DNA from 4 places in the Streptomyces sp. NPDC056527 genome. Region 2 is predicted to be linked to each of the others. Evidence: riboswitches for the same ligand, from Rfam matches in the RefSeq annotation. Region 2 holds a riboswitch; each other region holds the start of a gene.

Region 1 (5,145 bases), on a different contig from region 2:
GCCGGGACCCTCGATCCCGTACGTACCCGGGCGCAGCGACGCGAGGCTGCGGGTCAGGGTGACGTGACCGGGGTCCGTGGCATGCACGGTGAGGCGGGGGTCGCGGGGCAGGGGCCGTCCGGCCGCCTTGAGGGCGGCGTCACTGGCGTACCGGCCGGCCGCGATCGCGGCCGCGCCGACACCGAGCAGGGTGGTGACGGCCGCTGCCGTCGCTGTAGCCGGGCGCACGCTCCCAGTGTCGGCAGGGCGGGGACGGGCTGCCACCGGACAGACCCGCATGGGCCCCGACCGGGCCACCGTCGAGCGGACCCACGGAGGGCCACTCCGGAGTGACGTGGATCTCTTCGACGGGTCCCCCGGTCGACTGACACGGCCCCTGGGGTGTCCGGCTGGTGACATGGGGCGAGAGGGGCGGAAGTGGGACACGTCCCTTGTGTCCCCCAACGGCACGGCTTACCCGGGGTTGCGGGGCGACCACATCGTGGACAGATCCGCGCCCGGAGACGCTAAGCGGAATGCCCGAACACGGTTAGAGTCACCATGCAGCCCGACCCAGTTCACCTTCCGTTCACTCAGGTTGCCTACGTTCGTCCAGCCACTGACGTCAAACGATTGCCTGGGTAAATGGAACACATCACGCTGCTGCTCGCGATTGTGGTCGTGACAGCTCTCGTGTTCGATTTCACGAACGGTTTCCACGACACCGCCAACGCGATGGCGACGACCATCTCGACCGGTGCCCTCAAGCCCAAGACGGCGGTGGCCATGTCCGCCGTGCTCAACCTGGTCGGTGCGTTCCTGTCCGTCGAGGTCGCCAAGACGATCTCCGGCGGGATCATCAACGAACAGGGCATTCGTACCGAAGTGATCTTCGCGGCGCTCGTCGGCGCCATCCTCTGGAATCTGCTGACCTGGCTCATGGGTCTGCCCTCCAGCTCCTCCCACGCCCTCTTCGGCGGCCTCATCGGCGCGGCCGTGATGTCGGCCGGCTGGTCGGCCGTCAACGGCGGCACCATCGTCACCAAGGTGCTCATCCCCGCGGTCGCCGCGCCGCTCGTCGCCGGCCTGGCCGCCATGGCGGCCACGAGGCTGACGTACAAGATCGCCTCCAGGACCGACCAGAAGTCCACGGCGAAGGGCTACCGGGCCGGCCAGATCGCCTCCGCCGGTCTCGTCTCCCTCGCGCACGGCACCAACGACGCGCAGAAGACCATGGGCATCATCACCCTGGCCCTGGTCACCCAGGGTGTCGTCGACCCCGGTTCCAACCCCCCGATGTGGGTCGTCGTCTCCGCCGGTGTCGCGATCGCGCTCGGCACCTACCTCGGTGGCTGGCGCATCATCCGCACGATGGGCAAGGGCCTCACCGACCTGCAGCCGCAGCAGGGCTTCGCCGCCCAGACCAGCGCCGCCACGGTCATCCTGGCCTCGTCCAACCTGGGCTTCTCGCTCTCCACCACGCAGTCCTGCTCCGGCGCCGTGATGGGCGCGGGTCTCGGCCGCAAGGGCGGTGTCGTCCGCTGGTCGACCGCGACCCGGATGTTCGTCGCCTGGGGTCTGACCCTGCCCGCCGCTGGCCTGGTCGGCGCCGGCGCCGAGTTCCTCACCAAGCAGGGCAGCTGGGGCGTCGCCGTCGTCGCGGTCCTCCTCGTGGGCGGCTCCGCCGTCATCTGGTCCCTGTCGCGCCGCCAGCCGGTCGACCACAACAACGTCACGGCCGACGAGATCGACGCCGAGCCCGCGGGTGTCGTCACCACCGCGATCGCCGCGGTCACCCCGCCGCCCACCGGTTCCGTCGCCTCGGTCGCGGACGAGGACCTCAAGACCACCATCCCCTCGCCGGCCCCCACGGACCCGGCAGCCCCCACGGCCCCCGCGGCCGCGGTGTAAGGAACGAACGACATGAAGATCGACTGGGCAGCTCTCGGCTCCGTCTTCGGAGTCAGCCTCGTGGCGACCGTCGCCCTCGTGGGCCTGTTCACCCTCGGCATCGTCGGCCTCTCCAAGCAGGAGCAGGCCGCCTCCCAGGGAGGCTCCGCCGCCCTGGCGCGCACCGGCGCGTACGCCTGCTTCGCGCTGTGCGTGGCGGCCGTCGCGTACGGCATCTATCTGATCGTCGTCTGACGACGGTCCCGCTTCGACGGACGGGCGGTCGCACCTTCGGGTGGGACCGCCCGTCCGTCGTTCCTGTGGTGCTCCGCACACTGTCCCGCCGCAGGTCAAGCGTGAGTTGACGGGTGTTCGCACAGCGTGGTGGACTTCCGGGGCCATTACGGCGGCAACAGAGGAAGCCCGGTGCGAATCCGGCGCGGTCCCGCCACTGTGACCGGGGAATCGATCCCCCGGGAGCCAGGAACTCTCGCCGCCGGTCACGTCGAGCCAGGGCGCGGACCCTGAGTGAGGACACAGCGCCATGCCCGGCCGCAGTGCAGCCACAGGTGTATTCGCGTACGGCGCCGCCGCCGGTCTGGCCGCGGACCTGCTCATCGGCGACCCCCGCCGCGGCCATCCGGTCGCCGCGTTCGGGCGCGCCGCCGGCTCCGTCGAGAAGCTTCTCCGGCGCGACCACCGCGGGTGGGGCGCGCTGCACACCGCCGTCTGTGCCGGTGGCGCCACCGCGATCGCCGCGCTGGCCGCGCGTGCCGTACGCGACCGCCCCGGAGCCGCCGTCGCGCTGACCGCCGCCTCCGTCTGGGCCGTCGTCGGCGGCACGACCCTGGGCCGGGAGGCCCGCGCCATCGGCGGCGCCCTGGCGGCCGGCGACCTGGAGGTGGCCCGCGAGCGGCTGCCGCATCTGGTGGGACGCGATCCGCACTCCCTGGACGGTCCGGCGATGGCCCGCGCGGTGGTCGAGTCCGTCGCCGAGAACACCTCCGACGCCGTCGTGGGCGCCCTGGTCTGGGGCGCGGTCGCCGGGGTTCCGGGACTGGTCGGCTTCCGGGCCGTGAACACGCTGGACGCGATGGTCGGCCACAAGTCCCCGACGTACCGGCGCTTCGGCTGGGCCTCGGCCCGGCTCGACGACGTGGCCGGCTGGCCGGGCGCCCGGCTGACCGCCGCGCTCGCGACGGTCGCCGGTGGCGACCCCAAGGGGGCGGCGAAGGCATGGCGGCAGGACGCCGCCAAGCACCCGAGCCCCAACGCCGGTCCGGTGGAGGCGTCCTTCGCGGGGGCGCTCGGCGTCCGGCTCGGCGGGACGCTCTCGTACGGCGGACGGGTCGAGCACCGGCCGGTGCTGAACGGGGAGGGCCGGGCCGTGGAGGTCGGGGACATCGAACGGGCGGTGCGGCTCTCGCGCCGGGTCACCGCGCTGACGCTGGCGGTGTGTGTGGGTGGACGGATCGTGGCGGGCGCGATGAAGCGGAGGAAGGCATGAGAGGCGGGGGGCTGCTGGTCGCGGGAACCACGTCCGACGCGGGCAAGAGCGTCGTCACGGCGGGCATCTGCCGCTGGCTGGTCCGGCAGGGTGTGAAGGTCGCGCCGTTCAAGGGCCAGAACATGTCCCTGAACTCCTTCGTGACGCGCGAGGGCGCGGAGATCGGCCGGGCGCAGGCCATGCAGGCGCAGGCCGCCCGCGTCGAGCCGACCGCGCTGATGAACCCCGTGCTCCTGAAGCCGGGCAGCGACCGCTCCAGCCAGGTCGTCCTGATGGGCAAGCCGGTGGGCGAGATGAGCGCCAGGGGCTACCACGGAGGGCGGCAGCAGACGCTCTTCGAGCCCGTCCTGGCGTGCCTGGAGGAGCTGCGGGGCACGTATGACGCCGTGATCTGCGAGGGGGCGGGCAGTCCGGCCGAGATCAACCTGCGGCGCACGGACATCGTGAACATGGGCATCGCGCGGGCGGCGCGGCTGCCGGTGCTGGTCGTCGGCGACATCGACAGGGGCGGGGTGTTCGCCCAGTTCTTCGGCACGACGGCGCTGCTCGCGCCCGAGGACCAGGAGCTGATCGCGGGCTATCTCGTGAACAAGTTCCGGGGTGACGTGACCCTGCTGGAGCCGGGCCTCGACATGCTGCTCGGGCTGACCGGGCGCCGGACGTTCGGTGTGCTGCCGTACGCGCACGGCCTCGGTATCGACGAGGAGGACGGCCTGCGGGTCTCGCTGCGGGGCACCGTCCGCGAGTCGGTCGTCGCGCCGCCGGTCGGCGAGGACGTGCTGCGGGTCGCCGTCTGCGCCGTGCCGCTGATGTCCAACTTCACCGACGTGGACGCGCTGGCCGCCGAGCCCGGCGTGGTGGTGCGGTTCGTGGACCGTGCCGAAGAGCTCGTCGACGCGGACCTGGTGGTCGTGCCGGGGACGCGCGGGACGGTCAAGGCGCTGGCCTGGCTGCGCGAGCGCGGCCTCGCGGACGCGATCGCCCGACGGGCCGCGGAGGGCCGCCCGGTGCTCGGCATCTGCGGCGGCTTCCAGGCGCTCGGCGAGCGGATCGAGGACGAGGTCGAGTCGAAGGCCGGCACGGTCGACGGGCTCGGACTGCTGCCCGTACGGATCCGGTTCGCGCCCGAGAAGACGCTGGCCCGGCCGGTCGGCGAGGCGCTCGGCGAGCCGGTGGAAGGGTACGAGATCCATCACGGCGTCGCGGACGTGCGGGGCGGGGAACCCTTCCTGGACGGCTGCCGGGTCGGCGCCGTCTGGGGCACGCACTGGCACGGCTCCCTGGAGAGCGACGGCTTCCGCCGGGCGTTCCTGCGGGAGGTCGCGGCCGCGGCCGGACGGCGCTTCGTCCCGGCCCCCGACACGTCGTTCGGCGTGCTCCGCGAGGAGCAGCTGGACCGTCTCGGCGACCTGATCGAGGAACACGCGGACACGGAGGCGCTGCTGCGCCTGATCGAGAACGGCCCGCCGAACGGGCTGCCGTTCATCCCGCCGGGCGCGCCGTGAGGGCGGGCCCGTACATGAGCGAACGTCAGCGACCCGATCTTGAAGGAGTGACCACCCGATGAGCACCCGGTATCCGTTCACCGCCGTCGTCGGCATGGACGACCTGCGGCTCGCGCTGCTGCTGAACGCGGTGAGCCCGGCGGTGGGCGGTGTCCTCGTACGCGGCGAGAAGGGGACCGCCAAGTCGACCGCCGTGCGGGCGCTCGCTGATCTGCTGCCGTCGGTGGCGGTGGTCGCCGGGTGCCGGTTCAGCTGCGACCCGGG
Region 2 (5,145 bases):
CGTCTCCATCTCGGCGCGCGCCGGACGGCCTTCGAGACCGCGTCCGTAGGCGTACCCGCCCCACACCGTGTACACCTCGGCGAGGTCCGCGTCCGTCCGCCAGTCGCGCGAGTCGATCAGCTGGAGGATGCCCGCACCGTACGTGCCCGGCCGCGAGCCGAAGATCCGGGTGGTCGCCCGCCGCTCGTCGCCGTGCTCGGCCAGGTCGGCCTGCGCGTGCGCCCGTACGAAGTTGTCCTCGGCCGGCTCGTCCAGCGAGGCCGCCAGCCGTACGGCGTCGTCGAGAAGCCCGATGACGTGCGGGAACGCGTCCCGGAAGAAGCCCGAGATGCGCAGCGTCACATCGATGCGCGGACGGCCCAGCTCGGCGAGCGGGACCGCCTCCAGGCCGTTCACCCGGCGCGAGGCGTCGTCCCAGGTCGGGCGGATGCCCAGCAGGGCAAGCGCCTCGGCCACGTCGTCGCCCGCCGTGCGCATCGCGCTCGTCCCCCACAGGGACAGACCGACGGAGGTCGGCCACTCTCCGTTGTCGGAGCGGTAGCGCTCCAGGAGCGAGTCGGCGAGTGCCTGGCCGGTCTCCCACGCGAGGCGGGAGGGGACGGCCTTGGGGTCGACGGAGTAGAAGTTGCGGCCGGTCGGCAGCACGTTCACCAGACCGCGCAGCGGCGAGCCGGACGGCCCGGCCGGCACGAAGCCGCCGCTCAACGCGTGGACGGCGTGGGTGAGTTCGTCGGTCGTGGCGGAGAGCCGCGGGACGACCTGCTCGCAGGCGAAGCGGAGCACGGCCTGGACGTCGGTGCCGTACGCGCCGGCGACCGCCGGGACCGCGTCCACGGACCAGTCCGCCGCCTCCATCGCCTCGATCAGCTCGCGCGCTTTCGCCTCCGCCTCGTCGGCGGTGGTGCGGGTCGCGGCCGACTCGTCCAGACCCAGGGCCTCACGCAGACCCGGCAGGGCCTGCGTACCGCCCCAGATCTGCCGGGCGCGCAGGATCGACAGGACCAGGTTCACGCGCTCGGGACCGGTCGGGGCACCGCCGAGCACATGCAGACCGTCCCTGATCTGCGCGTCCTTGACCTCGCACAGCCAGCCGTCGACGTGCAGCAGGAAGTCGTCGAAGCCGTCGTCCTCCGGGCGGTCCTCCAGGCCCAGGTCGTGGTCGAGCTTCGCCGCCTGGATCAGCGTCCAGATCTGCGCGCGGATCGCGGGCAGCTTGGACGGGTCCATGGAGGAGATCTGCGCGTACTCGTCGAGCAGCTGCTCCAGACGCGCGATGTCGCCGTACGAGTCGGCGCGCGCCATCGGCGGCACCAGGTGGTCGACGAGCGTCGCGTGCACACGACGCTTCGCCTGCGTGCCCTCGCCCGGGTCGTTGACCAGGAACGGATAGATCAGAGGGATGTCGCCGAGCGCCGCGTCCGGACCGCAGGCGGCCGACAGGCCCGCGTTCTTGCCGGGCAGCCACTCCAGATTGCCGTGCTTGCCGAGGTGGACCATCGCGTCCGCCCCGAAGCCGCCGTCCTCGGCGCGCGCCGCGATCCAGCGGTAGGCGGCCAGGTAGTGGTGGGACGGCGGGAGATCGGGGTCGTGGTAGATCGCGATCGGGTTCTCGCCGAAGCCGCGCGGCGGCTGGATGAGGATCAGCAGGTTCCCGCGCCGCAGGGCGGCGAGGACGATGTCGCCCTCGGGGTTGCGGGACCGGTCCAGGAACATCTCGCCGGGCGCCGGGCCCCAGTGCTCCTCGACGGCCTCGCGCAGCTCGGCCGGGAGCTGCGCGTACCAGCGCTTGTAGTCGGCGGCCGGGATGCGGACGGGGTTCTTCGCCAGCTGCTCCTCGGTCAGCCAGTCCTGGTCGTGGCCGCCGGCCTCGATCAGGGCGTAGATCAGCTCGTCGCCGTCGCCGGAGACCAGGCCGGGGATCTCCTCGACCGGACCGAAGTCGTACCCCTCCTCACGGAGGCGGCGCAGCAGCGCGACGGCGGAGGCGGGGGTGTCCAGGCCGACCGCGTTGCCGATCCGGGAGTGCTTGGTCGGGTAGGCGGAGAGGACCAGGGCGAGCTTCTTCTCCGCGTTCGGGATGTGGCGGAGCCGCGCGTGGCGGACCGCGATCCCGGCGACGCGGGCGGCGCGCTCGGTGTCGGCGACGTACGCGGGCAGCCCGTCCTCGTCGATCTCCTTGAAGGAGAACGGGACGGTGATGAGCCGGCCGTCGAACTCGGGGACGGCGACCTGGCTGGCGGCGTCCAGCGGGGAGAGACCCTCGTCGTTCTCCTCCCAGGCCGAACGCGAACCGGTGAGGCAGAGCGCCTGCAGGATCGGTACGTCGAGGGCGGCGAGCGCGCCCGCGTCCCAGGCCTCCTCGTCGCCGCCGGCCTGGGCCTCGGCGGGCTTGGTGCCGCCGGCCGCGAGGACGGTCGTGATGATCGCGTCGGCACCGCGCAGGCGGTCGAGCAGCTCGGGCTCGGGGGCGCGCAGGGACGCGACGTACAGGGGCAGGGCCCGGGCGCCCTTGTCCTCGATCGCCTCGCAGAGGGAGTCGATGAAGGCGGTGTTCCCGCTCATGTGGTGGGCGCGGTAGTAGAGCACGGCGACCGTCGGGCCGTCGGTCGTCCGGGGCGTGCGCTCCAGCGGGCCCCAGGTCGGCGCGGCGGCCGGGGCGTCGAAGCCGTGGCCGGTGAGCAGCACGGTGTCGGAGAGGAAGCGGGCCAGCTGCTCCAGGTTGGCCGGGCCGCCGTGCGCGAGGTAGGCGTGGGCCTCGGTGGCGACGCCGACGGGGACGGTGGAGGTCTCCATGAGCTGGGCGTCGGGGGCCTGTTCGCCGGAGAGCACGACCAGCGGGATCTCCGCCGCCCGCAGCGCCTGCAGGCCCTCTTCCCAGGCGCGCAGACCGCCGAGGAGACGGACGACGACGAGGTCGGCGCCGTCGAGGAGCCCGGGCAGGTCGTCCAGGGCGAGGCGGGAGGGATTGGCGAACCGGTACTCGACGGGGCCGCCGGCCGCGCGGGCGCTGAGCAGGTCGGTGTCGGAGTGCGACAGCAACAGAATTCGCATGCGTGCGCAGGCCTTCCTCGGGGTTGTCCGCGCCCCGGGTGGTCGTATGGACGGCAGGAGTTCCTGACTCACCGGGCCGCTGGTGCGACCTGGCTCACAGTGGCGGGACCGCGCCGGATTCTCACCGGGCTTCCTCCCCGGGGTCCTGGGACCCCATGCCGTCTGCATAGTAGATCGTGCGCACGGCGGGCAGGGGTCGTCCCCAGGGGTCGCCCGGATCCACGTGGGTATGCTCGCCGCCATGTCGCCCACCCCACCCACAACGCCCAACCGGGGCGAACCTCCCATACGGGACCGTGGCGATGCCTGCCCCGGCGCGCTGCGCCTGCACCCCGCCGACGACGGCGGCCTGGCCCGACTGCGCCTGCCCGCAGGCTTGTTGACGTCACATCAGGTGGAGGTCCTGGCGTCGGCCGCGGAGTCCTTGGGCGACGGCCGGGTCACGGTCACGTCCCGGGGGAACGTGGAGCTGCGGGGCCTCGGAGAGGGCTGCGGGGCGGAGCTGGCGGACCGGCTGACGGAAGCCGGTCTTCTTCCCTCGACCACCCACGAACGCGTCCGCAACATCGTCGCCTCCCCGACGGCGGGAGTGGACGGACTCGGCCACGCGGACGTGCAGTTGTGGTCCCGCGAACTGGACGAGCTGCTCTGCGCGGCCCCCTGGACGGCCGCCCTGTCGGGCCGCTTCCTCTTCGCCCTGGACGACGGCCGGGGCGACGTGGCGCGGCTGGGCGCAGATGTGACCTTGATCGCAGCGGGGTCCTGGGCGGACGGTGGCGGCGCCCTTCTGTACGTCGGCGCGCAGGCGTTCCGCGTCGCCGACGCCGACGCGCCGCGCGCCGCGCTCGCCGCGGCCGACGCGTTCCTGCGAGCCGCCCGGACCGCCGGGAACGGCGCCTGGCGCGTGAAGGAGCTGCCGGGCACCGCCGGCCGTCCCGGAACGGTCGGCGGCCCCACGGCACCCGCACCCGCACCCGCCACCGGCCTGCTCGACCTCGCCGCCGCGCTCGCGCGGGCCGGGGTCGACGCCCATCCCGTCACCCCCGCACCCCAGCTGCCGCACGCCGCGCCGCCCCGGCCCGGAGCGCTCGGCAGCGACGCGCTGCACGTGCTCGCGCCGCTCGGGCGGATGACCGCCGCCCAGCTCCGCGCGCTGCTGCCCGCCGACGAGGTACGGCTCACGCCCTGGCGCGGAGCCGTCGTCGTCGGGGCCTCCCGCACACGGCTTCCCGAGCTGGACGCGGCCGGGCTGATCACCCGCCCCGACGACCCCTGGGCCGGCGTCGGCGCCTGCACCGGACGCCCCGGCTGCGCCAAGTCCCTCGCCGACGTCCGCGCGGACGCCGTACCCGGCACTCCGGGCCTCCCCGTCCACTTCTCCGGGTGCGAGCGCCGGTGCGGCCACCCCCCGGGCGCCCCCGGCACCTGGGTCGACGTCCTCGCCACCGCCGAGGGCGCCTACCTCGTGAACGGCCGCCCCACCCCCCGTACCTCCCTGACCGAAGCAGTCGCAACGGCCCGCACAACGAGATGAGCGAGAACGACACGATGTTCGCCTACGAGAAGGACGGCGCGGAGATCTACCGCCAGTCCTTTGCCACGATCCGCGCCGAGGCGGACCTCGCGGATCTGCCCGCCGACGTCGCCACGGTCGCCGTCCGCATGATCCACGCCTGCGGCATGACCGACCTCGTCCGCGACCTCGCCTACTCGCCGCAGGTCGTCTCCCGCGCCCGCGCCGCCCTGCGCGCCGGCGCACCGATCCTCTGCGACGCGCAGATGGTCGCCAGCGGAGTGACCCGCAAGCGGCTGCCCGCCGACAACGACGTGGTCTGCACCCTCTCCGACCCCGCCGTGCCCGCCCTCGCCGCCGAGCTCGGCACCACCCGCAGCGCCGCCGCCCTCGAACTCTGGCGCGACCGCCTCGAAGGCTCCGTCGTCGCCATCGGCAACGCGCCCACCGCCCTCTTCCACCTTCTGGAGATGATCGCGAAGGGCGCGCCCCGCCCGGCGGCCGTCCTCGGGATACCGGTCGGCTTCATCGGCGCCGCCGAGTCCAAGGACGCCCTCGCCGCCCAGACCCTGGGCCTCGAC
Region 3 (5,145 bases), on a different contig from region 2:
CGTAACCTCGCCAGGCGTGTGATCGGCACGCACTGTCGTACCCGCTCCGGAAAGGCCGTCCCATGCCCGTGATCGCCCTCCTGTCCCCCGAGCCGAGTCCTGGTCGCGTCGCCCTGGAAGGCATCGCGGCCTCGGTCGCCACCGATCTCGGCCTGCCGGACGGCAGCTGCCGGGTGACCTGGCAGCAGGTCGATCCGGACGCCGCGACAGGCCGGCGGCCGGAGTGGGAGGGCGACGGACCGCACTCGCCCATGGGCTATGTCAGCTGCGAGGAATCCTGTACGCCGGACGTCGTCGAGCGGCTGCCGCGGTCGCTGCGCGCCGAGTTGAGCCGCCTGCTCGGCGTCCCCGAGGACGGCGTACCGCTCTCCGTGCACCGGGCCGATGCGGACGCTGCGCTGGTCGACGGCACACTCGGGGCGGCGCCCTCCGAGGTCGTCTCCCTGCCGGTGGGACGGGTCGTCGGCGGCCGGGGCGAGGTCTACGACGACGCCTGGGGCGACGTGTCCGCCGTCATCCGCCTGGACGGGAGCCGGTTCACCCCCGACGCGCTCGCCGGCCTCGACGCCTTCTCGCACATCGAGGTCGTGTACCACTTCGACCGCGTACCACCCCGGAAGATCGAGACCGGCGCCCGCCACCCGCGGGGCAACACCGACTGGCCGCTGGTCGGCATCTTCGCCCAGCGGGGCAAGAACCGTCCCAACCGGCTCGGCGTCTCGCGCTGCCGACTGGTCAGGACCGACGGACTCGACATCCATGTGACGGGCCTCGACGCGGTCGACGGGACGCCCGTCCTCGACATCAAGCCCTACATGGCCGAGTTCGGCCCGATCGGCGACGTGACCCAGCCCGCGTGGACCACCGAGATCATGCGCCGGTACTACTGAGCCCGGAGGCCGGCGGCGCGGACTCGGGCGCCGCGTAGAGTGGGCGCGGGCGCGGCGTGATCACGAGGAGTACGAGTGACCGCTGTGAGTCTTGAGCACGCCACGGTCCCCGCCGACACCGGCGAGGTGACCCTGCTGATAGCCCGCCGGGTGGAGCCCGGATACGAAGCCGCCTTCGAGAGGTGGGCCCAGGGCATTCTCGCCACTGCGGCCACCTTTCCCGGCCATCTCGGCTACGGGCTCTTCCGCTCCACGGGAGGTGACGCCCCCTGGTTCCTCGTCCATCGCTTCCGCGACGCGGCGGCCTTCCGGGAGTGGCAGGAGTCGCCGGAGCGGGCGGCGTGGTTCGCGGACTGCGAGGGGCACCACCACACCGAGATAGCCCGGCGGCGACTGACCGGGATGGAGACGTGGTTCGCCAAGCCGGGCTCGACGCGGCCGGCGCCGCCGCGATGGAAGATGGCGATCAGCGCCACCCTGGCGATCTACCCGATCTCCGTCCTCGGCGGCTACTTCCTCGTGCCCCACCTGACCGCGCTGCCGCTTCTCCTCAGCAGCGCGGTCATGGCGTGCGTGTTCAACGTCCTGATGACGTACGTGGCGATGCCGGCCGTGAGCCGGATGCTGCGCGGCTGGCTGGGTCGCTAGGGGGTGCCCGTCGGCGACGATGTCAGACGCCGACCCCCGGGGCGCCTTCCGGTGCGCGCACCAGCCCTTCCGGCAGATAGCCGGACGTGACGCCCAGGTCCCACCCATGCACCTGTACGGCAAGTGCGGCCAGCGCGATCGCGCCGACCGGCAGCAGGCTGCGCGGGGCGGCGTCGGCCTGCACGCTCTCGCGGTGCCGGACGAGCCGGTCGGCCAGGGCCTCTTCGAAGGCCGGCTGATCGTCCTCCAGGAGCACACGCAGGAGTCGCTGGTCCGGCGACAGCGCGCCGACGGCGTCCAGACGACGCGCCGCCTCGGCGCGCTCCTCGGCCTCCGGCATACAGAGCGTCACGGAAGGCCAGTCCCTGGGCAGGTGCCCACGCGACGGAGTCAGGTAGCCACACAGGGCGTCCATCTCCGCCAGGTCCGCCGGCTCCGATCGCGACTCCAGCCGCGAGTACGGCACGCCGTCACGGATCGCGGGCGCGTAGTCCTCCCGCAGCAGCAGTCCGATCACCCGGTCCCGCTCGCGTACGACACCGCTGGCCAGGCAGAGTCCGAACGCGTCCAGCCAGGTCCGCGCGGTGGGCACCTCGTCGACGGCATGCCCGAAGCTGAACTCGTCGCTGCTCAGCGTCTCGTTCACGAGCGGGAAGGAGATCTCCCAGTCCCCATCGGGGAAGGCTCCGAGTTCCAGCACCCCGAACGCGCATGCGGCCGAGGTCAGCAGCGCCTTGCGGGAGGGCCCGAGACCGAGCGCGGGGTCGTCCAGGGTACGAGCGGCGACGTGGTCGAGCAGCTCGTCGCCCATGTCCCGCAACGCCTGCAGGGACAGTCTGTCGTAGCGCAGCCCGTGCCAACGGCCGAACGCCCGCCCGCCGATGTCCTCCAGCGCTTGGACGATGCGCTGCTCGTCGACCTCGTGACGCGTCACTTCCCGCACGGTTGTCGCCCTTCCTTGATCCGTTCGACCGGCGAACGGAACGCTATCAAGTGCGCTGACCTCGCCCGAAGTAGGCGACCAGCTCGGGGTCGAGGGACGGGACCTCGCGCGGTGTGCCCCGTCGCGCAGCGACTCGGTGGCGCGGACGCCCGCCGCGACGGCCATGCGCGCGGCGACCGGCGAGGTGTCGGTGCGGCCGCCGTCGCGGACGAAGCGCAGGAACTCGTCGATGAGCAGCGGATCGGCGCCGCCGTGGCCGGCGTTGTCCTCGGCGTCCGGCACGGGGTGGGTGACGTTGGCGTCCGGACGGAAGGCCGAGCGGCGGGAGTTCCACACCTTCACCACTCCCCCGGGTCCGTCGCCGAAGTTCTCCAGACGGCCCGCGGGATTGCCGCCGTGGACCATGAGGTCGCCCAGGGCCTGGACCTGGCGCGTCCAGCCGCCCGCGAGCCGGTGCAGGACGTCGATGTCGTGCGCGGCCTGGTGCGTCGCGCCCCACGGCCCCTCGCAGCGCGTGTGTCTCGTTTCGCCGTCCGGAATACGAGTCGATCGCGCCGTTCCTCACCCGCGCGGTACGCTGCCCGTGCAGCTGGTTCGCCCCGTCAGCCAGGCGGGACGCGTCGTAAGAGGGAACCCGGTGGGAATCCGGGACTGCCCCGCAGCGGTGAGCGAGAACGACCGCCGTCATACGCACTGGACCCGTGAGGGCCTGGGAAGCGACGGCCAGTAGGTGTCTCGTACGGCTTCCGTACGACGAGACGTGCTCGCGAGTCCGAAGACCTGCCCGTTGCCCGCATGCGACCGTTCGCATGCGGTGATCCCGGTGACCTCGTGGGCGGGTCGGCGTGCACAGCAGGGCGGATCGGCCGCGCGTACCTCGATGTACGCCTCTGCGGTGGTCCGCCCGGTTCGTCACCCCTTCGCTCGCGGCTCTCCGGGTCTGTCTCACGACACGCAAGCTCGCGAAGGAGAGTCACGTGACAACCGAGTCCGCGGCAGCACGGGCCACCGTCCACGGATACCCCCGCCAGGGTGGGAACCGGGAACTGAAGAAGGCCGTCGAGGGCTACTGGAAGGGCCGCGTCACCGCCGATGCCCTCCGGGAGACCGCCCGGGAACTGCGCAGGACCAACTGGGAGCAGCTCGTCGACGCCGGCATCCACGAGGTCCCGACCGGCGACTTCTCCCTCTACGACCACGTCCTCGACACCAGTGTCATGGTCGGCGCCGTACCCGCCCGTCACCGCGCCGCCGTCGAGGCCGACCCGCTCGACGGGTACTTCGCGATGGCCCGCGGCACGCAGGACGTGGCTCCGCTGGAGATGACCAAGTGGTTCGACACCAACTACCACTACCTCGTCCCCGAACTGGGTCCCGACACCGCCTTCACCGCCGACAGCGGCAAGCAGGTCGCCGAGGTGAAGGAGGCCCTCGCGCTCGGCCACGCGGCCCGCCCCGTCCTGGTGGGACCGGTCACGTACCTGCTGCTGGCCAAGCCGGCGCCCGGAGTCGCCGAGGACTTCGAACCGCTCACCCTGCTGGACCGGCTGCTGCCCGTGTACGCCGAGGTGCTCGCGGACCTGCGCGCGGCCGGCGCCGAGTGGGTGCAGCTCGACGAGCCCGCCCTCGTGCAGGACCGCACCCCCGCCGAGCTGAACGCCGCCGCCCGCGCCTACCGCGAGCTCGGCGGTGCGGCCGACCGGCCGAAGCTGCTGGTCGCCTCCTACTTCGACCGGCTCGGCGGGGCTCTGCCCGTGCTGGCGAAGGCCCCCGTGGAGGGACTCGCGCTCGACTTCACCGATGCCGCCGCCGCGAACCTCGCGGATCTCGCGACGGTGGGCGGTCTGCCGGGCAAGCGGCTGGTCGCCGGCGTCGTCGACGGCCGCAACATCTGGATCAACGACTACCGGAAGTCCCTCACCACCCTGGGCACCCTGCTCGGCCTCGCCGGTCAGGTCGACGTCGCGGCGTCCAGCTCGCTGCTCCATGTCCCGCTGGACGCCGCCGCCGAGCGGGACGTCGACCCGCAGATCCGTCGCTGGCTCGCCTTCGCCCGCCAGAAGGCCGCCGAGATCGCCACCCTCGCGCGCGGCCTGTCCCAGGGCACCGGCGCGATCGCCGCCGAACTCGCCGCCAATCGCGCCGATCTGGCCTCCCGCGCAGGCTCGGCGATCACCAACGACCCGGCCGTACGGGCCCGCACCGCCGCGGTCACCGAGAGCGACGCCCGCCGCGCCCAGCCCTACGCCGAGCGCGCGACCGCCCAGCGGGCCCACCTGGGTCTGCCGGCTCTGCCGACCACGACCATCGGCTCCTTCCCGCAGACCGCCGAACTGCGCACCGCGCGCGCCGACCTGCGCGCCGGATGGCTCGACACGGCGGAGTACGAGGAGCGGATCGAGGCCGAGATCCGCGAGGTGATCTCCTTCCAGGAGAAGGCCGGTCTCGACGTCCTCGTCCACGGCGAGCCCGAACGCAACGACATGGTCCAGTACTTCGCCGAGCGGCTGACCGGATACCTCGCCACCCAGCACGGCTGGGTCCAGTCGTACGGCACCCGGTACGTCCGGCCGCCCGTCCTGGCCGGCGACGTCTCCCGCCCGGCGCCGATGACGGTGCGCTGGACCACGTACGCACAGCGGCAGACCTCCCGTCCCGTCAAGG
Region 4 (5,145 bases), on a different contig from region 2:
GCAGGTGCGGGTACGGGGTGGTCATGGGGGCGCCTCCTCGCGCAGTGTCGTCGTGACTGTTGTAGACGACCCGAGGGACGTTGTGCAACAAGTTGCATAAGCGGGGGAGGGTGATCTGCGCGACGTTGCGCACCACGGCCCCCTGGCGGGGATCCGCCAGGGGGCCGTCGTGGTGCCTCGAACGCCTCAGGCGCCTCCCGCGCCCGGAGCGCCCAGGTGCCCAAGGTGCCTCCGGTGCGCGGGGTGCTCCAGCTGCGTTTGGTGCCTCGGATCCCTCCTGCGTCTCACGCCCCTCGCGGAGCCGTGACCCAGGCGTCCAGATCCTCCGCCGTGCGCGGTCCCTCCACGTCCGCGCCGAGCAGGCCGTGCGCGCGCAGCAGCCGCGTCACCGCCATGCCCCACGGGCGACGCAGGCGCGCCGCGTCGAGGAGCTCGTCGTCGGCGAGCAGCTCCTCGATCGGGCCCGTCCGCAGCCCCTGGGGGGAGAGCACCGCGGCCTCGTCCGCCCAGCGCAGCGCCAGATCGACATCGTGCGTCGCCATGACCACCGTCGTACCGGAGTCCCGCAGCCGCCCGAGCACCTCGAGCAGGCGCTCCTGCCCGTGCGGGTCGAGCCCGGCCGTCGGCTCGTCCATGATGAGGACCCGCGGCCGCATCGCCACGGCTCCCGCGATCGCCGCCCGCTTCCGCTGCCCGTAGGAGAGCAGATGGGTGGGCCGGTCCTCCAGGGCCACGATGTCCAGCGCCTCCAGAGCCTCGCGGACCCGGAGCCGAACCTCCTCCTCCGGAAGTCCCAGATTCATCGGCCCGAACGACACGTCCTGTCCGACCGAGGCCGCGAAGAGCTGGTCGTCCGGGTCCTGGACGACCAGCTGCACCGTCGTCCGCAGCCGGGTCAGCCCCTTCCGGTCGTACGACACCTCCTCACCGTCCAGCCGGAGCGCTCCGGCGCTGCCGCGCAGACCCCCGCTGAGCAGCCGCAGAAGCGTCGTCTTGCCGCCGCCGTTGCGCCCGAGGAGAGCCATCGCCCGGCCCTCCGGCACGGCGAAGTCGATGCCGTCGAGGACGACCGGCCCGTCCTCGTAGGCGAACGTGGCCTTCACCAGTTCCACGACAGGCGGTGCAGGGCTCACGGCAGGGACCTTTCCAGTACGAGAGTGAGCGCGACGAGACCGGCCAGGAGGCCGGCCGTCGACGCGAGGAACCGGGCCGAGACCGCGGCCTGGGGCACCAGGACCCGCAGGGTCCCGTCGTACCCCCGCCCGGCGAGCCCGGTCTGCAGGCGCTGCGCACGGTCGAAGGCGCGGACGAACGCGGTCGCGCCGAGCCCCGCGAGCGAGCGCCAGGTCGCCGCCCGGGTGGTGAGCCCGAGCCGGGCCGCCTGCGCCTGCCGGATCTTGGATATCGCGTCCAGCAGCAGGAAGCTGATCCGGTACATCACCAGCGCCACGTCCACCACGGGAGCCGGTACCCCGGCCCGTACGAGACGCGGCAGCACGTCCGAGACGGGTGTGGTGAACGCGAACAGCAGCACGCCCAGGGAGGCGGCCGAGGTCCGCAGCAGCAACTCGCCCGCGTGCACCGGACCGTCCGGCGCGAGGGCGACGATCCCCCGTCCTCCGCCGACCTCGAACAGGAGCGGGATCGCGCCCGTCACACAGAACCCGAGGGGGATCCGGAACGCCCGCCACAGCTGACGCCCCGGCACCCCGGCGGGGCCGAGGAGCACGGCGAGCGTGGCCGCCGCGACGAGCACGGCGCCCGGCCAGGGCGGCAGACAGACCGCGCACAGGGTCAGGCCGAACCCGAGCACGGCTTTCTCGCAGGGGTGACGGCGGCGCCAGCGACTGCTGTGCGCCGCCGCGTCGATCGGCAGCATCGGCGTCTACTCGTCGCCGGTGGTGACCAGCGGTTCCTTCGCCGCCAGGGCGCGCGCCTCACCCTGCCTGCGACCGCGCCGCAGCCCGAAGTAGTAGGCCAGCACGCCGGCGCCGAGCGCCGCCTGGAGCGAGAACAGCGCCGACTCGATCTCGCCGGACGGCGGCTCGTACAGCGGGCTGAACCACGGCTCGTAGTCGGGAGCGATCTCCGTGATCGCCGCCTCCGCCTCGCCGTCGGCCCCGGTGAAGGGCTCCTCCTTGTGGTCGCCGAGCCCCAGCACCAGCGGGAGCACCGCGAGCGCCGCGACGACGAGCAGGAGCAGTGTGTTGATCTTCGCGTTCCGGCTCATCAGGCGCTCGCCTCCGCGTTCTCGTTCTTCTTCCGGGACGGGAGCAGGACACCGAGGCGGGTCAGTTCCCCCTTGCTGGACTGCGTGAGCAGCCGCATCACGAGAACCGTGAGCAGCCCCTCGCTGACGGCGAGCGGCAGCTGGGTCACGGCGAAGATCCCGCCGAACTTGGCCAGCGCGCCGAGCACACCGCTGCCCGGGTCCGGGAAGGCCAGCGCGAGCTGCACGCTGGTGACGCAGTAGGTGGAGATGTCGGCGACGAACGCGCCGAAGAACACGCTCACCATCAGCGGCACGTTGGACCGGCGCAGCAGCCAGTACGTGCCGAAGCCGGCCCATGGGCCGACGATCGCCATCGAGAAGACGTTGGCTCCGAGCGTCGTGAGCCCGCCGTGGGCGAGCAGCAACGCCTGGAAGAGCAGCGTGATCGTGCCCAGGACCGCCATCACCGGCGGCCGGAACAGGATCGCGCCGAGGCCCGTACCGGTGGGGTGCGAGCAACTGCCCGTCACCGACGGGATCTTGAGCGCGGACAGGACGAACGTGAACGCACCGGACGCACCGAGCAGCAGGGTGGACTCGGGGTTGGCCTTGACCTCACGGGTCAGCGCGCGAACACCGTGGACAACGAAGGGAGCGGACGCGACGCCCCAGGCGGCCGCGTGCACAGGGGGCAGATACCCCTCGGCTATATGCATGGTTGGGAGACCCTCTCCAGCACCTCGTGGATGGACAACGCACCTTGGCCGGTCTCCTGGCTGACGGGTCATGCCGCCGCGGCTCCGCCTTCCCAAACCGCCGCGGTCTCCCGCGGTGGTCCAGTGGCTTCCCCGGAGGGATGGAGCCGGACTTCCCGATCACAGTGGCGAGGGCCGCACCGGTACCGCACCGGTTTCCCGTACACCAAGGCGCTGTGACAGTAGTGGGTTGACCAGGTACATCACAACACGGAGGCCCTTCCGGACGGTGTGTGACAGGTCTCGCGCGCGCCCCCCTCTCACTCCTTTCGGTACGTGTACGCCTCCGATGCCGCGGCCACCACGGCGTCCAGATCGCCGCCCGCGCTCGCCGTGACGAGGGCGGCGACGGCGCCCTCGACGAACGGGGCGTCCACCAGCCGGGCGCCCTCCGGCAGCTCGTCCTCCTCCGCGAGGAGCGCCTTGACCGTCAGTACGGCGCTGCCGAGGTCGACGAGCAGCGCCACTCCGGCGCCCCGGTCGACCTCGTGTGCCGCCGCGACGATCAGGTCCGAGCTGGTGCCGAGGCCGCCGGCCGGTGTGCCGCCCGCGGGGGCGATCGGCGCGGTCGCCCCGCCGCCCGCGAGACCCCGGGCCAGCACGGTGACGGCGGCGGCCACCTCCGCGCTGTGCGAGACCAGGACGATTCCGACCTGCGCGGTCATGCGGCCGCCACCTCGGCGAGGGCGGCGATCAGCAGCGCGGACGAGGTGGCCCCCGGGTCCTGGTGGCCGATGGAACGCTCGCCGAGATAGCTCGCCCTGCCCTTGCGCGCCTGGAGCGGGACGGTCGCGAGGGCGCCCCGCTCGGCAGCCTCCCGGGCCGCCGCGAAGGACTCGCCGAGCCCCTCGGCCGCGGGGACGAGCGCGTCCAGCATCGTCTTGTCGCCGACCTGGGCCCCGCCGAGCTGCCCGACCGCGGCCACTCCCGCGGCGAGCGCCGCGGCCAGCTCCTGCCGCGTCACGGTCGGCTCCTCGCCGAGACTCTTGCCCGTCCGGCGCAGCAGCGTCCCGTACAGCGGCCCGGACGCACCGCCCACGGTGGAGATCAACTGCCGCCCGGCGGCGACGAGTACGGCCCCCGGTGTCGCGGGCGGCTCCTTCTCCAGCACGACCGTCACGGCGGCGAACCCCCGCTTCAGATTGACCCCGTGATCGGCGTCGCCGATCGCCGAGTCGAGCTCGGTGAGGCGGTCGGCCTCACGGTCGACGGCGGCCGCGGCGATGGTCAGCCAGCGAAGGAAGAACGCGGCGTCGAACTCGTTCACCTCGGACACCCCTCTCACCGGCCCCAGCGCAGGGCGGGCGTCTGCACGGGCGCGTCCCACAGCCGCAGCATCTCCTCGTCGGCCTCGCACAAGGTGACCGAACAGCCGGCCATGTCGAGGGAGGTGACGTAATTGCCGACCAGGGTCCGGGCGACCGGCACCGCGCGTTCGGTCAGGACGCGCTGGACCTCGGCGTTGAAGCCGTACAGTTCGAGCAGCGGAGTGGCGCCCATGCCGTTGACCAGGGCGAGGACCGGACCGGACGGCCGTAGATCGTCCAGTACGGCATCGACGGCGAAGTCCGCGATCTCCCGCGAGGTCATCATCGACCGCCGCTCGCGCCCCGGCTCTCCATGGATTCCGACGCCCAACTCCAGCTCACCGGCGGGCAGTTCAAAGGTCGGGCTGCCCTTGGCGGGCGTGGTGCACGCGCTCAGGGCCACGCCGAAACTCCGCGACCGTTCGTTCACCCGCCGCGCGATCGCCTCCACCCGCTCCAGCGGCGCGCCCTCCTCCGCGGCGGCCCCGGCGATCTTCTCCACGAACAGCGTGGCCCCGGTCCCGCGCCGCCCGGCGGTGTACAGACTGTCCGTCACCGCCACGTCGTCGTCGACGAGCACCTTGGCGATCTGGATGCCCTCGTCCTCGGCGAGCTCGGCGGCCATCTCGAAGTTGAGGACGTCCCCGGTGTAGTTCTTGACGACGAAAAGGACCCCGGCCCCGCTGTCGACCGCGGCGGCGGCGCGCACCATCTGATCGGGCACCGGTGACGTGAAGATCTCCCCGGGGCATGCGGCCGCCAACATCCCGGGCCCCACGAACCCCCCGTGCAACGGCTCATGACCGGACCCGCCCCCCGACACCAGCCCGACCTTGCCGTCCATGGGCGCGTCCCGCCGCAGCACGACGCG

The links. Region 2 has a riboswitch for cobalamin ahead of cobN (cobaltochelatase subunit CobN). Riboswitches for the same ligand answer to the same signal wherever they lie in the genome.
Region 1: another riboswitch for cobalamin. It lies ahead of ACFQ7Q_RS09965 (cobalamin biosynthesis protein); the one in region 2 lies ahead of cobN (cobaltochelatase subunit CobN).
Region 3: another riboswitch for cobalamin. It lies ahead of metE (5-methyltetrahydropteroyltriglutamate--homocysteine S-methyltransferase); the one in region 2 lies ahead of cobN (cobaltochelatase subunit CobN).
Region 4: another riboswitch for cobalamin. It lies ahead of ACFQ7Q_RS28610 (energy-coupling factor ABC transporter permease); the one in region 2 lies ahead of cobN (cobaltochelatase subunit CobN).

Annotation. Positions count from the first base shown of each region.
Region 1 is NZ_JBHTTQ010000013.1:28,782-33,926, forward strand. It holds gene ACFQ7Q_RS09950 (alpha/beta hydrolase) at 1-228, opposite strand, end outside; gene ACFQ7Q_RS09955 (anion permease) at 625-1,890, shown strand; gene ACFQ7Q_RS09960 (hypothetical protein) at 1,903-2,124, shown strand; cobalamin riboswitch at 2,238-2,382, shown strand; gene ACFQ7Q_RS09965 (cobalamin biosynthesis protein) at 2,414-3,376, shown strand; gene ACFQ7Q_RS09970 (cobyric acid synthase) at 3,373-4,881, shown strand; gene ACFQ7Q_RS09975 (putative cobaltochelatase) at 4,940-5,145, shown strand, end outside.
Region 2 is NZ_JBHTTQ010000029.1:32,259-37,403, reverse strand. It holds gene cobN (cobaltochelatase subunit CobN) at 1-3,051, opposite strand, end outside; cobalamin riboswitch at 3,086-3,229, opposite strand; gene ACFQ7Q_RS16880 (cobalamin biosynthesis protein CobG) at 3,281-4,585, shown strand; gene ACFQ7Q_RS16875 (precorrin-8X methylmutase) at 4,600-5,145, shown strand, end outside.
Region 3 is NZ_JBHTTQ010000107.1:2,820-7,964, reverse strand. It holds gene ACFQ7Q_RS32060 (SAM-dependent methyltransferase) at 444-890, shown strand; gene ACFQ7Q_RS32055 (antibiotic biosynthesis monooxygenase) at 966-1,538, shown strand; gene ACFQ7Q_RS32050 (immunity 49 family protein) at 1,561-2,349, opposite strand; partial or broken gene ACFQ7Q_RS32045 (hypothetical protein) at 2,528-2,964, opposite strand; cobalamin riboswitch at 3,055-3,284, shown strand; gene metE (5-methyltetrahydropteroyltriglutamate--homocysteine S-methyltransferase) at 3,459-5,145, shown strand, end outside.
Region 4 is NZ_JBHTTQ010000080.1:25,362-30,506, forward strand. It holds gene ACFQ7Q_RS28590 (FAD-dependent oxidoreductase) at 1-25, opposite strand, end outside; gene ACFQ7Q_RS28595 (ATP-binding cassette domain-containing protein) at 285-1,133, opposite strand; gene cbiQ (cobalt ECF transporter T component CbiQ) at 1,130-1,879, opposite strand; gene ACFQ7Q_RS28605 (energy-coupling factor ABC transporter substrate-binding protein) at 1,886-2,230, opposite strand; gene ACFQ7Q_RS28610 (energy-coupling factor ABC transporter permease) at 2,230-2,928, opposite strand; cobalamin riboswitch at 2,957-3,181, opposite strand; gene ACFQ7Q_RS28615 (PTS-dependent dihydroxyacetone kinase phosphotransferase subunit DhaM) at 3,228-3,632, opposite strand; gene dhaL (dihydroxyacetone kinase subunit DhaL) at 3,629-4,234, opposite strand; gene dhaK (dihydroxyacetone kinase subunit DhaK) at 4,249-5,145, opposite strand, start outside.